DNA from 2 places in the Streptomyces fungicidicus genome. Region 2 is predicted to be linked to the other one. Evidence: predicted binding sites of a transcription regulator. Region 2 holds the regulator's gene; the other holds the start of a gene.
The links. Region 2 encodes HrcA, which represses chaperone genes, less so after heat shock. Its sites were predicted from a motif close to TTNGCACTCNGNNNNNCNGAGTGCNAA; they were not measured.
Positions count from the first base shown of each region.

Region 1: the regulator HrcA is predicted to act here: its motif matches at 5,143-5,169, upstream of groL (chaperonin GroEL).

Region 1 is NZ_CP023407.1:3,475,160-3,482,535, forward strand. It holds gene CNQ36_RS15625 (hypothetical protein) at 1-373, shown strand, start outside; gene CNQ36_RS15630 (MFS transporter) at 381-1,856, opposite strand; gene CNQ36_RS15635 (NADH:flavin oxidoreductase) at 1,997-3,142, opposite strand; gene groL (chaperonin GroEL) at 3,359-4,981, opposite strand; gene CNQ36_RS15645 (cold-shock protein) at 5,281-5,484, opposite strand; gene CNQ36_RS15650 (MoaD/ThiS family protein) at 5,915-6,190, opposite strand; gene thrC (threonine synthase) at 6,238-7,376, opposite strand, start outside.
Region 2 is NZ_CP023407.1:2,578,084-2,585,459, reverse strand. It holds gene hemW (radical SAM family heme chaperone HemW) at 1-92, shown strand, start outside; gene CNQ36_RS11660 (DUF3097 domain-containing protein) at 218-1,024, opposite strand; gene CNQ36_RS11655 (MBL fold metallo-hydrolase) at 1,059-1,787, opposite strand; gene hrcA (heat-inducible transcriptional repressor HrcA) at 1,960-2,976, shown strand; gene dnaJ (molecular chaperone DnaJ) at 2,976-4,115, shown strand; gene CNQ36_RS11640 (nitronate monooxygenase) at 4,374-5,447, shown strand; gene CNQ36_RS11635 (16S rRNA (uracil(1498)-N(3))-methyltransferase) at 5,444-6,184, shown strand; gene CNQ36_RS34665 (hypothetical protein) at 6,350-6,853, shown strand; gene CNQ36_RS11625 (S41 family peptidase) at 6,899-7,376, shown strand, end outside.

The DNA of each region.
Region 1 (7,376 bases), 900 kb from region 2:
GGTCGACGAGAGCGCCCCGGACCTGTGCCTGCTCTGCGAGACCCGGCGCCGCGCCGCGCGACGCGCCGAGTTCAACGGCCCCGCCGCGCCGCACCGGCAGGCCGGGCCCGCCCCGTCCCGGTACGGGGTGCGCGGCGACCGGCCGCAGCCCCAGCAGCGCTGGCTGCCGGAGCTGTGGAACGGGCAGACGTGGCAGCTGTGCGGCACCCCGCGCCGGGACCGGCGCGAGGCCGAGCTGTACATCGCGGCACAGCGGCGCGGGCCCCGGCCGGCCATGGCGTACCGGATCGTGCACGAGTTCACCGACTACGAGGTGCTGCGCGTGTGGGGGACGCCGGTGCGGGTCGACATCGAGCCGATGGGCAACCCGTAGGGCCGGGTCAGGCCCTGGATGCCTCGGCGGCCTTCCCGGGCACGGTCCCGCCGACGGCCGCGGTGGCGGCACGACGGCGCGGGATGAACGCGGCGATGGCGAAGCCGAGCAGCGCGGCTCCGGCGCCGAGCGCCAGCACGGTGCGGAAACCGCCCTCGCCGGGCAGCGTGTACGGGCCGAACGAGGTGGTCATCTGCGCCAGTACGACACCGGCGACGGCGCTGGCCACGGAGGTGCCGATGGACCGCATCAGGGTGTTGAGGCTGTTGGCGGCGCCGGTCTCGGAGGCGGGTACCGCGCCCATGATGAGCGCGGGCATCGCGCCGTAGGTGAAGCCGATGCCGGCGCCGATGACGCAGGACGCCAGGACGAAGTGCCAGACCTCGTCCATGAGCAGCACGTTGAGGCCGTAGCCGGCGGCGACGATCAGCGCGCCGGTCATCAGGGTGATCTTGGGGCCCTTGGCGCGGGAGAGGAGCGCGGAGACGGGGGCCAGCGCCATCATCACCAGACCGGACGGGGCCATCACGAGGCCGGCGGCCAGCAGGGACTGGCCGAGGCCGTAGCCGGTCTCCTCGGGCAGCTGGAGCAGCTGCGGGATGACCAGGGACATGGAGAACATGCCGAAGCCGATCGCCACCGAGGCGAGGTTGGTGATCAGCACCTGGGGGCGGGCGGTGGTGCGCAGGTCCACCAGCGGCTGGTCCACGCGGAGTTCGTAGAAGCCCCAGACCAGCAGGATCACCACGGCCGCGGCGAACAGACCGAGGGTGGTGCCGCTGGTCCAGCCCCAGTCGGCGCCCTTGGAGATCGCCAGCAGCAGGCTGACGAGTCCGGCGGCCATGCCGGCCGCGCCGGGCAGGTCGAACCGTCCTCCGGTGCGCACCCGCGACTCGGGCACGGTGACCAGCACGAGGACCAGGGCGACGACGCCGAGGGCGGCGGAGGTCCAGAAGAGGGTGTGCCAGTCGAAGTTGTCGGCGATCAGCGCGGCGGCGGGCAGGCCGAGGGCGCCGCCGACGCCGAGCGAGGCGCTGATCATCGCGGTCGCCGAGCCCAGCCGCTCCGCGGGCAGTTCGTCGCGCAGGATGCTGATGCCGAGCGGGATCACACCGGACGACAGGCCCTGCAGGGCCCGGCCGACGATCATCGGGACCAGGGAGTCGCTGAGTCCGGCGACGACGGAGCCGATCACCAGCATGGCCATGCTGAGCAGCAGCATGCGGCGCTTGCCGTACATGTCGCCGAGCCGGCCCATGACCGGGGTGGCGACGGCCGCGGCGAGCAGGGTGGCGGTGATGGCCCAGGCGGTGTCCGAGGCGGAGGCGTTCAGATACTGCGGCAGCTGTCCCACGATCGGGATCACCAGGGTCTGCATCAGCGAGACCACGATGCCGCCGAAGGCGAGCACGGCCACCACGGCGGTGGGATGGGCCGGAGCGGGGCCGCCCGGCGGGGCGGGCCGGTCGAGTGCGTCGGACATGAAGGGAGATCTCCGTCGTTGACTCAGGGATGCTTGACTGAGGCAACTTTAAATGCAGTTGTTTGACTTAAGCAAATTAAAAGCCCGTGACAAGGAGGTGACGCCCCGTGTTCCGGGGCGTCACCGGCCGGCCCGACCGCTCAGCTCAGCGTCTGCAGGGACGCCGCGTCGTACGGCGCCAGCTCGTCGAAGCGCCCGGCCAGCACCTTGGCAGCCCACTGCGGGTCCTGGAGCAGCGCCCGGCCCACGGCGACGAGGTCGAACTCGTCCCGCTCCATCCGGTCGAGCAGGTTGTCGAGGCTGCCGAGCTCGGCGCCCTCCCCCTGGAAGGCCTTGAGGAACTCGCCGTTCAGGCCGACCGATCCGACGGTGATGGCGGGCCTGCCGGTCAGCTTCTTCGTCCAGCCGGCCAGGTTGAGGTCGGAGTCCTCGAACTCGGGGAGCCAGTAGCGGCGCGTGGACGCGTGGAAGGCGTCGACACCGGCCGCGGCGAGCGGGGCGAGGATCGCCTCCAGCTCCTGGGGCGTCCGGGCGAGCCGGGCGTCGTAGGCGTCCTGCTTCCACTGCGAGTAGCGGAAGAGGACCGGGAACCCGGGCGACACGGCCGCGCGGACCGCCGCCACGATCTCCGCCGCGAACCGCGCGCGGGCCACCGGGTCGCCGCCGTAGGCGTCGGTGCGGCGGTTGGTGCCGGACCAGAGGAACTGGTCGATCAGGTAGCCGTGGGCGCCGTGCAGCTCCAGCCCGTCGAAACCGATCCGCTCGGCGTCGGCGGCGGCCTGGGCGAACGCGGCGACGACGTCGTCGATGTCGCCCTGCGTCATCGCCTTGCCGGCGCCCTCGCCGCCGTCCATCCGCAGTCCGGACGGGCCGACGGCCGGGGCGTCCGGGTAGGGCGCCTGCCCCTCCTTGCGGACCATGCCGATGTGCCAGAGCTGCGGCACGATCGTGCCGCCCGCCGCGTGCACCGCCTCGGCGACCTTCGCCCAGCCCGCGAGCTGCTCCGCGCCGTGGAACCGCGGCACCCGGTCGCTCAGACCGGCGGACTCGTGCCCCACGTACGTCCCCTCGGTGACGATCAGTCCGACACCGGCGGCGGCACGGCGGGAGTAGTACGACACGACGTCCTCACCGGGCACACCGCCCGGCGAGAACATCCGGGTCATCGGCGCCATGGCGATGCGGTTGGGGATGGTCAGCCCGTTGAGGGAGACCGGCCGGGAGAGGACCTCGGCGGCTCGGGCGACGGTTTCCGGGGAGGTGACGGTCACAGCAGGACTCCTCATGGGGGGGGTACCGGATGGTATGTGCGCGTGCATTAAATGCACGACGGCGTCAACCGCGGGGGGCGGAGGGGCATTCCGCCGTCCCGGCACACCCGCCCGTGATCCCCGCCACATCGGCAGCGACGGGGTCCCCGCACGCCCGAGGGCGGCACCCCCTGTCGGAACAGGGGATGCCGCCCTCGGTCGTACTACGGACGGATCCGATCCTCGGGAGGATCAGAAGTCCATGTCACCGCCCGGCATGCCGCCGCCGGCCGGGGCCGCGGCCTTCTCCGGCTTGTCGGCGATGACGGCCTCGGTGGTGAGGAACAGCGCGGCGATGGAGGCGGCGTTCTGCAGGGCAGAGCGGGTCACCTTCGCCGGGTCGATGATGCCTTCGGCGATCATGTCGACGTACTCGCCGGTCGCGGCGTTCAGGCCGTGGCCGACCTGGAGGTTGCGGACCTTCTCCACGACGACGCCGCCCTCGAGACCACCGTTGACGGCGATCTGCTTCAGCGGGGCCTCCAGGGCGAGCTTCACGGCGTTGGCGCCGGTCGCCTCGTCACCCTCGAGCTCCAGCTTCTCGAAGACCTGGGAGGCCTGCAGCAGGGCCACGCCACCACCGGCGACGATGCCCTCCTCGACGGCCGCCTTGGCGTTGCGCACGGCGTCCTCGATGCGGTGCTTGCGCTCCTTGAGCTCCACCTCGGTGGCGGCGCCGGCCTTGATGACCGCGACACCGCCGGCGAGCTTCGCCAGGCGCTCCTGCAGCTTCTCGCGGTCGTAGTCCGAGTCGCTGTTCTCGATCTCGGCGCGGATCTGGTTCACGCGGCCCTGGACCTGGTCGGCCGAGCCGGCACCGTCGACGATGGTGGTCTCGTCCTTGGTGATGACGACCTTGCGGGCCTTGCCCAGCAGGTCGAGCGTCGCGTTCTCCAGCTTGAGGCCGACCTCCTCGGAGATGACCTCGCCGCCCGTGAGGATGGCGATGTCGCCGAGCATGGCCTTGCGGCGGTCGCCGAAGCCCGGGGCCTTGACGGCGACGGACTTGAAGGTGCCGCGGATCTTGTTGACCACCAGGGTCGACAGGGCCTCGCCCTCGACGTCCTCGGCGATGATCAGCAGCGGCTTGCCCGACTGCATGACCTTCTCCAGGAGCGGGAGCAGGTCCTTGACGTTGGAGATCTTGGAGTTGGCGATCAGGATGTACGGGTCGTCGAGGACGGCCTCCATACGCTCCATGTCGGTGGCGAAGTACGCCGAGATGTAGCCCTTGTCGAAGCGCATACCCTCGGTGAGCTCCAGCTCCAGACCGAAGGTCTGGGACTCCTCGACGGTGATGACGCCTTCCTTGCCGACCTTGTCCATGGCCTCGGCGATGAGCTCGCCGATCTGGGTGTCGGCGGCGGAGATGGAGGCCGTGGAAGCGATCTGCTCCTTGGTCTCGACATCCTTCGCCTGCTCGAGCAGGGCGCCGGAGACGGCCTCGACGGCCTTCTCGATGCCGCGCTTCAGGGCCATCGGGTTGGCGCCGGCGGCGACGTTGCGCAGGCCCTCCTTGACCAGGGCCTGGGCGAGAACGGTCGCGGTGGTCGTACCGTCACCGGCGACGTCGTCCGTCTTCTTGGCGACTTCCTTGACCAGCTCGGCGCCGATCTTCTCGTACGGGTCCTCGAGCTCGATCTCCTTGGCGATGGACACACCATCGTTGGTGATCGTGGGGGCGCCCCACTTCTTCTCGAGGACGACGTTGCGGCCCTTGGGGCCGAGCGTCACCTTGACGGCGTCCGCGAGCTGGTTCATGCCGCGCTCGAGGCCGCGCCGCGCCTCCTCGTCGAACGCGATGATCTTGGCCATGTGAAGTGGTCCCTCCAGGACTGGGGGTGATTCCTTCGGACCGCGCCCGCGCCCGCGACGGACGGCTCGCCGGCCCCGTGGTTCCTTCCCCACACGGCCTGCGGGCCTCACCGACCCGGTCCTTCGTTGTCACTCTCACCTTCAGAGTGCTAACGCAATGATTAGCACTCGACCCATGCGAGTGCAAGCGCCTTCGGGGAGTCGCGGGGCCGCTCAGCCGCGCGCGAACACGGCGAAGGGCCCGCACCCCGGGGGTGCGGGCCCTTCGCCGGCAGAAGATCTTGCGGCAGGTAGCGCGTTCAGGCGCTGAGACGAACCATGTCGGCCTGCGGGCCCTTCTGACCCTGCGAGATCTCGAACTCGACCCGCTGGCCTTCTTCGAGGGTGCGGTAGCCGTCCATCTGGATCGCGCTGTAGTGGACGAAAACATCCGCACCACCGTCGACCGCGATGAAGCCGTACCCCTTCTCCGCGTTGAACCACTTGACGGTGCCCTGAGCCATGCCTAACTCCCCTATTACTGGCCCTTGCACGGATCCGCACTTCGCGGATCCGGGTCAGACCTCACCCCCCAACGGTTGGGGGCGTGCGCCGGAACGCGTCGACCGCGGCTGAATGTATCTGTCCAACTGCCGTCTGCAACAGGTCAATCGGACGAGAAATCTGGACTACACCGGTCCGGAATGTGGCGAGAATTCACCTGAATCCGGGGCAAGTCGGGCCGCATATAGGGCGCAAATGCCGCGAAAGGGGCCCGCAGTTTGGCTGCATCCAATCGGGCGGGCGGCAGGAATTCAATGTTTCCGATCAGTGGATCGGGAGCGCGTTCCCCAACCCTACCGTGCTCAATCCAATGGAATTGCCCCCTCCGCTTCTCTTACGGAGGGGGCAATGCGCCGAACGCTCGGTAACCGTGATTACCGAAGGTAATGATCAGCCGCCGGCGACCGCCGGAATGATGGAGACGCCGGCCCCGTCCGGGGTGGCCGTCTCGAGGCCCTGCTCGAACCGCACGTCGTCGTCGTTGACGTAGACGTTCACGAAGCGCCGCAGCTTGCCCTGGTCGTCCAGCACCCGGGCGGCGATCCCGGTGTGGTTCTTCTCCAGGTCCTGGATGACCTCTCCCAGGGTGGTGCCCTCGGCACCCACCTCGGCCTTACCGCCGGTGTAGGTACGCAGGATGGTGGGGATACGCACGGTAACGCTCACAACAAAACCTCCGGTCAGGTGACTTGCCCAGGGGGCGGACGAACGACTCAGCCGAGCCCGGCCGCACGGAAGGACTCCAGGTTGGGACGGATGGTCGCACTCATCCCCGTGCCGGCCACCGCGTCCAGCGTCTTCAGACCGTCCCCGGTGTTGAGCACCACGGTGGTCAGGGACGGGTCGAGCGCCCCGCTCTCCAGAAGCTTCCTGGTGACTCCCACGGTCACCCCGCCCGCGGTCTCCGCGAAGATCCCCTCGGTCCGCGCGAGCAGCCTGATCGCGTCCACGACCTGCTCGTCCGTCACGTCCTCCACCGCCCCGCCCGTCCGGCGGGCGATGTCCAGCACGTACGGCCCGTCGGCCGGGTTCCCGATCGCCAGCGACTTGGCGATCGTGTCCGGCTTCTGCGGGCGCACGACGTCGTGTCCGGCCTTGTACGCGGTGGACACCGGCGAGCAGCCCTCGGCCTGCGCGCCGAAGATCCTGTACGGCCTGTCCTCGACCAGCCCGAGCCCGATCAGCTCCTGCAGCCCCTTGTCGATCTTCGTGAGCTGCGAGCCGGAGGCGATCGGGATCACGATCTGGTCGGGCAGCCGCCAGCCGAGCTGCTCGCAGATCTCGTAGGCGAGGGTCTTCGACCCCTCGGCGTAGTACGGCCGCAGGTTGACGTTGACGAAGCCCCAGCCCTCTCCGGCCGGGTCGCCGATCAGCTCGGAGCAGAAACGGTTCACGTCGTCGTAGTTGCCCTCGATGCCGACGAGCTCGCCGCCGTACACCGCGGCCATGACGACCTTGCCCTGCTCCAGGTCGTGCGGGATGAACACGCAGGACCGGAAGCCGGCGCGGGCCGCGGCGGCGCCGACCGCACCGGCGAGGTTGCCGGTGGAGGAGCAGGAGAGGGTGGTGAAGCCGAAGGCGCGGGCGGCCTCGATGGCCTGGGCGACGACACGGTCCTTGAAGGAGTGCGTCGGGTTGCCGGAGTCGTCCTTGACGAACAGCTTGCCGGCGTCGACGCCCAGCTCACGGGCGAGGTTGTCGGCCTGGACGAGCTTGGTCCAGCCGGGGTTGAGGTTGGGCTTGCCGGCCACGTCCGCCGGGACGGGCAGCAGCGGCGCGTAGCGCCAGATGTTCGCGGGTCCCGCCTCGATCCGCTTGCGGAGTTCCTCGGTGTCGTAGGCCGAGAAGTCGT
Region 2 (7,376 bases):
TGCGGCGTGAGCCGTACGAGGAGGGCCGCGCGGCCCTGACCCTGCGGGGGCGGCTGCTCGCCGACGCGGTGGTGCGGGATCTGGTCGACTGACCTTTTCTCGCCCCCGCCGCCCCTTCCCGTCCCGTCCCTGGGGGCTGCGCCCCCAGACCCCCCTGTCGGCCCTTCGGGCCTCGTCCTCAAACGCCGGACGGGCTGAAAACAGCGGGGTACGTCCGTCACGCCGCGGCGGTCACGAAGTCGATCAGTTCTTCCACGCGGCCCAGGAGCTGGGGCTCCAGGTCCTTGTACGAGTGGACCGAGCCGAGGATCCGCTGCCACGCCTCACCGGTGTTCGCCACCCGCCAGCCCAGCGCCCGGCACACCCCCTTCTTCCAGTCCTGACCCCGTGGCACCCGCGGCCACGCCTCGATGCCGACGGACGCCGGCTTCACGGCCTCCCAGACGTCGATGTAGGGGTGGCCCACCACCAGCGCGTGCTCGCTCGTCACCGACTCCGCGATCCGCCACTCCTTCGAGCCGGGCACCAGGTGGTCCACCAGGACGCCCAGCCGCGCGTCCGGGCCGGGTGCGAATTCGGCCACCACGGACGGCAGGTCGTCCACGCCCTCCAGGTACTCCACGACCACGCCCTCGACGCGCAGGTCGTCGCCCCACACCTTCTCGACCAGCTCCGCGTCGTGCCGCCCCTCGACGTAGATCCGCCCCGCCCGGGCGACCCGCGCGCGTGCGCCGGGAACGGCCACCGAACCGGACGCCGTACGGGTGGGACGCGCCGGACCGGCGGACGGTCGTACCAGCGTCACCACGCGCCCCTCCAGCAGGAACCCGCGCGGCTCCAGCGGGAACACCCGGTGCTTGCCGAAGCGGTCCTCCAGGGTCACCGTGCCCGCCTCGCAGCGGATCACCGCGCCGCAGAAGCCCGTGCCGGGCTCCTCCACCACCAGTCCCGGCTCGGCCGCCACCTCCGGCACCGGCTGCGGCTTCTTCCACGGAGGGGTCAGATCGGCGGAGTACTGGCGCATTCTGATGACGATACGAGGAGCGCGCCCGCCGTGATCAGTCCGACACGCCGAAACGGGCCGCCAGGGCGTCGCGCTGGGCCCGCACGAACGCCGCGTTCACCACCGCTCCGTGACCGGGGACGTACCGCGCGTCCTCGCCGCCCAGCTCCAGCAGCCGGTCCAGCGCGGCCGGCCAGCGCGACGGCACGGCGTCGGGGCCGGCCTGCGGCTCGCCCGACTCCTCGACCAGGTCGCCGCAGAAGACCACCTCCGGAGAGCCGGGGACGAGCACCGCGAGGTCGTGGGCGGTGTGCCCCGGACCCACGTTCGCCAGCAGCACCTGCAGACCGCCGCCCAGGTCGAGCGTCCACTCGCCGGACACCATGTGCCGGGGCGCGACCAGCGCGTCCACGGCCACCTCCGCCGTGTGCGCGTCCAGCCCGTGGCGCACCGCGTCCGCCCGCAGCTCCGCCCGCCCGCGGCCGGACAGCACCGCGTCCATGCCCACCGCGCCGAACACCTCCGCGTCCGGGAACGCCGGCGCCCCCAGGATGTGATCGAAGTGGGGGTGGGTGAGCGCGAGATGCGTCACACGGCGTCCGGTGAGCGTCCGCGCCTCCGTCCGCAACCGCGCGCCCTCGGCCGGGGCGGAGCCCGCGTCGACGAGCAGCACGCCGTCCGAGCCCACCACGAGCCCCGCCGTGCAGTCCCACACGGGCAGCCGGCACCGTCCCACGCCGGGCGCCAACTGCTCCCATCCCGTCTCTTCCCAAGTCACGGTCATGACGGGACGCTATCGGGGACGGGCCCGCCCGGCGCGACGGCGTGGGACCGGCCTTGCCCGGGGCGTACCCACCGGCCGTACACTTGGCCGGGGAGGTCTGGCACTCGCGTACGAAGAGTGCCAGGGGGTCCCGGGGAAGTATTCGGTCGGAAGGCATCTGGAGGTGTGCGCGATGCTCAGTGAACGCAGGCTCCAGGTGCTGCGCGCCATCGTCCAGGACTACGTCGGCACCGAGGAGCCCGTCGGCTCCAAGGCGCTCACCGAGCGGCACAACCTCGGCGTCTCCCCGGCCACCGTGCGCAACGACATGGCGGCCCTGGAGGACGAGGGGTTCATCGCCCAGCCGCACACCAGTGCCGGGCGCATCCCCACCGACAAGGGCTACCGCCTGTTCGTCGACAAGCTCGCCGGCGTCAAGCCGATGACCGCGCCCGAGCGGCGCGCCATCCAGAACTTCCTCGAGGGCGCCGTCGACCTCGACGACGTGGTGGCCAGGACGGTGCGGCTGCTCGCGCAGCTCACCCGGCAGGTCGCCGTCGTGCAGTACCCGTCGCTCACCCGCTCGACGGTGCGCCACGTGGAGCTGCTGGCCCTGGCGCCCGCGCGGCTGATGCTGGTGCTGATCACGGACACCGGCCGGGTCGAGCAGCGCCTGGTCGACTGCCCGGCGCCGTTCGGCGAGGCGTCCCTGGCGGACCTGCGGGCGCGGCTCAACAGCCGGGTCGCCGGCCGCCGCTTCAGTGATGTGCCGAGCCTGGTGGAGGACCTCCCCGAGGCCTTCGAGGCGGACGACCGCGGCACGGTCTCGACGGTGCTCTCCACACTCCTGGAGACGCTCGTCGAGGAGAACGAGGAGCGTCTGATGATCGGCGGCACCGCCAATCTCACCCGCTTCGGACATGACTTCCCCCTCACCATCCGGCCCGTCCTTGAGGCGCTCGAGGAGCAGGTCGTGCTCCTCAAGTTGCTTGGCGAGGCGGGGGATTCGGGCATGACCGTGCGCATCGGGCACGAGAACGCCTACGAGGGACTCAACTCCACGTCCGTCGTGTCGGTGGGCTACGGTTCGGGCGGCGAGGCTGTTGCCAAGCTCGGCGTGGTCGGACCGACACGCATGGACTACCCGGGAACGATGGGAGCGGTACGCGCAGTGGCACGGTACGTCGGACAGATCCTGGCGGAGTCGTAGTGGCCACGGACTACTACGCCGTACTCGGCGTGCGCCGCGACGCGTCGCAGGAGGAGATCAAGAAGGCCTTCCGGCGGCTCGCCCGCGAGCTGCATCCGGACGTCAATCCTGATCCCAAGACGCAAGAGCGGTTCAAGGAGATCAACGCCGCCTACGAGGTGTTGTCGGACCCGCAGAAGAAGCAGGTCTACGACCTCGGCGGCGACCCGCTCTCGCAGGCCGGCGGCGCCGGTGGCGCGGGCGGCTTCGGGGCCGGCGGCTTCGGCAACTTCTCCGACATCATGGACGCGTTCTTCGGCACGGCGTCGCAGCGCGGGCCGCGCTCGCGCACCCGCCGGGGTCAGGACGCGATGATCCGGATCGATGTCGAGCTGGACGAGGCCGCGTTCGGCACGACCAAGGACATCCAGGTCGACACGGCCGTCGTCTGCACCACGTGCAGCGGCGAGGGCGCCGCTCCGGGCACCACCGCGCAGACCTGTGACATGTGCCGTGGCCGCGGTGAGGTCTCGCAGGTCACGCGGTCCTTCCTGGGCCAGGTCATGACGTCCCGCCCCTGCCCGCAGTGCCAGGGCTTCGGCACGGTCGTCCCGACGCCGTGCCCGGAGTGCGCGGGCGACGGCAGGATCCGTTCCCGCCGCACCCTGACGGTCAAGATCCCGGCCGGTGTCGACAACGGCACCCGGATCCAGCTGTCCGGCGAGGGCGAGGTCGGGCCCGGCGGCGGTCCCGCCGGTGACCTGTACGTGGAGATCCACGAACTGCCGCACGCGCAGTTCCAGCGGCGCGGCGACGACCTGCACTGCACGGTCACCCTCCCGATGACGGCGGCGGCCCTCGGCACCAAGGTGCCCCTGGAGACGCTGGACGGTCTGGAGGAGGTCGACATCCGGCCCGGCACCCAGTCCGGCCAGTCGATCCCGCTGCACGGCCGGGGCGTCACGCATCTGCGCGGCGGAGGCCGGGGCGACCTCATCGTCCACGTCGAGGTCCAGACCCCGACCAAGCTCGACCCCGAGCAGGAACGCCTGCTCCGCGAACTCTCCAAGCTGCGCGGCGAGGAACGGCCCACGGGCCAGTTCCAGCCGGGGCAGCAGGGGCTGTTCTCGCGGCTGAAGGACGCGTTCAACGGGCGCTGATCTGTCTGGCGCCGGGCGTCGGGGGTCCTGCCGGGGGTCCGGGGGTCGTCCCCCGGGCAGGCACAGTCAGCCGGGGCAGCAGGGGCTGTTCTCGCGGCTGAAGGACGCGTTCAACGGGCGCTGATCCGTCCGGCGCCGGGTGCCGGTCGCGGTCGGTGCCCGGTGTCGGGGCCGGGCGCGGTGACCTCGGGGAAAGTGCCTCGTGCCCGGGGGAAGGGCGCGTTCGGAGTCGGCCGGGGGACGTGGCAATATGCGCTCATGTCCTCCGTACCGACCGATCTCCTCCCGCACCCGATCGTGCAGGCGCCCATGGCGGGCGGTGTCTCCGTGCCACAGCTCGCCGCCGCCGTGTCCGAGGCGGGCGGGCTCGGTTTCCTCGCCGCCGGGTACAAGACCGCGGACGGGATGTACCAGGAGATCAAGCAGCTTCGGGGACTGACCTCCCGGCCCTTCGGTGTCAACCTCTTCCTGCCGCAGCCGGAGACCGCCGACCCGGCCGCCGTCGGCGTCTACGCCCACCAGCTGGCCGGTGAGGCCGGCTGGTACGAGACCGAGCTCGGCGACCCGGACAGCGGCCGCGACGACGGCTACGACGCCAAGCTCGCCGTCCTGCTGGACAACCCGGTACCGGCGGTGTCGTTCCACTTCGGTGTGCCGGCCCGTGAGGCGCTGGACTCCCTGCGCCGCGTCGGCACGTACACGCTGGTCACCGCCACCACCGCGGAGGAGGCCCGGGCCGTGGAGCGGGCCGGCGCGGACGCGGTGATCGCGCAGGGCGTCGAGGCCGGCGGCCACCAGGGCACCCACCGCGACGTCCCGGAGACCGACGGCTCCGGCGTGGGGCTGCTGTCCCTCGTCGCCCAGGTCCGGGAATCCGTCGGCATCCCGGTCGTCGCCGCCGGCGGCATCATGCGCGGCGGCCAGATCGCCGCCGTGCTCGCGGCCGGCGCCTCCGCCGCCCAGCTCGGCACCGCCTTCCTCGCCACCCCCGAATCCGGCGCGCACGCCCTGCACAAGCAGGCCCTGACCAACCCCCTGTACGTCCGCACCGAGCTGACCCGCGCCTTCTCCGGCCGCCCGGCACGCGGCCTGGTCAACCGCTTCCTGCGCGAGCACGGCCCGTACGCGCCCGCCGCCTACCCGGACGTCCACCACCTCACCGCGCCGCTGCGCAAGGCCGCCGCCAGGGCCGGGGACGCGCAGGGCATGGCGCTGTGGGCGGGGCAGGGCCACCGGATGGCACGCGAGCTGCCCGCAGGGCAGCTGGTGGAGGTCCTGGCCGCCGAACTCGCCACCGCCAGGGCGGCGTTGTCGACGGGAGGCGCCCGATGACCGCCCCGGTCTTCGTCGTCGACGACTTCGCCACCGACGGCTCCGGCCGCCATGTGCTCGACGGCCCCGAGGGACGGCACGCCGTCGCCGTGAAGCGGCTGCGGGCCGGCGAGGCCGTCGTGCTCACCGACGGCGCGGGCCGCTGGGCGGAGGGCGAGGTCGACGGCACCGAGGGCAAGGACCGGCTGATCGTGCGGCTCGGCCATGTCGTCGAGGAGCCCGAGGAGTTCCCCCGGCTCACCGTCGTCCAGGCGCTGCCCAAGGGCGACCGGGGTGAGGTGGCCGTGGAGACGATGACCGAGGTCGGCGTCGACGTGATCGTGCCCTGGTCGGCGTCGCGCTGCATCACGCAGTGGAAGGGCGAGCGGGGTCTGAAGTCCCTCGCCAAGTGGCGGGCGACGGCGCGGGAGGCCGGCAAGCAGTCCCGGCGGGTGCGCTTCCCGCGGGTCGCGGACGCGGCGACGACCAAGCAGGTTGCGTCACTTCTCGCCGAAGCGGACTTCGCGGCCGTGCTGCACGAGAGCGGGGTCGAGCCGCTGGCGACCGCCGGGCTTCCCGCGTCCGGGGACGTCGTGCTGGTCGTCGGGCCGGAAGGGGGCGTTTCTCCGGAGGAGTTGGCGGCCTTCGAGGGGGCCGGGGCGCGGGCCTACCGGCTGGGGCGGAGTGTGCTGCGGACGTCCACGGCGGGGACGGCGGCGGGGGCGTTGTTGCTGGGGCGTACGGGGCGCTGGTCCTGAGCCGGGGGTTTCTCGCCCCCGCCGCCCCTTCCCGTCCCGACCCGGGGGCGCTGCCCCCGGACCCCCGCTCCTCAAACGCCGGAGGGGCTCAAAGGAGCCTGGGCGGGGAGTAAGTGACCGTATGCGCCCTATCGCGCCGGCGGTGGCGGTGGCAGGCTGCCGGGCATGAGGATGCGACAGGTGCTGGTCGCCGGATTCGCCGTGGCCGCCATCGGTGGGCTCGCGGCGTGCGAGGGCGGCGGACTGGGTTCCGCGGCCGTCGCGCTCACCACCGACGAGACCGTGACCAAGGAGCTCAACCGGCAGAAGGCCGGCGTGCGATGGCTCACCTGCACCGCCTCCTTCGGGGACAAGGCCGGGGACAAGGCCGGCGAGAACACCGTCGCCGCCGTCGACTGCGACGGCGAGACGGAGGACGGCAAGGAGATCACCGTCGACGGCAAGGTCACCCACGCCGTCAACGGCGCCTGCGTACGCGGCGACCTCACCGCGAAGGTGGACGGCAAGCAGTGGTTCCGGGTCGACGGCCTCGGCGACTGCGACTCCACCAGCCCGCCGCGCGTGGGCGAACCGACGCAGCGCGGCCCGAAGCCCACGGTCACCGTGACCGTCACCACGACCGTGTGGTGCGAGCAGTACCCCTCCTGTCGCCCCGTCGAGGGCAAGTGATCCAAACCCCTGTCCAGGCAGCTTCCCCGTGCATAGGGTGATCGGGTGACACAGCCCGCATCGGTCGCATCCGCCGCATCCGCCGCTTACCTCCGATTCCCGCACCCGCACGGCGAGTTGGTCGCTTTCACCGCCGAGGACGACGTGTGGCTCGCCCCGCTCGACGGCGGCCGGGCCTGGCGGGTCAGCGCCGACAACGTGCCGGTGAACCACCCGCGTGTCTCACCCGACGGCACCACCGTCGCCTGGACCTCCACCCGCGACGGCGCCCCCGAGGTGCACGTCGCGCCCGTCGACGGGGGCCCCGGCAGACGCCTGACCCACTGGGGCAGCGCGCGGACCCAGGTCCGCGGCTGGACGGCGGACGGACGGGTGCTGGCGCTCAGCACCGAGGGCCAGGCCAGTCTGCGGCGCAGCTGGGCCCGCGCCGTCCCGCTCGACGGCGGCCCGGCCGCCACCCTGCCGTACGGCCCCGTGGGCGACGTCGCCGACGGACCGCACACCGTGCTGCTGTCCGCGCCGA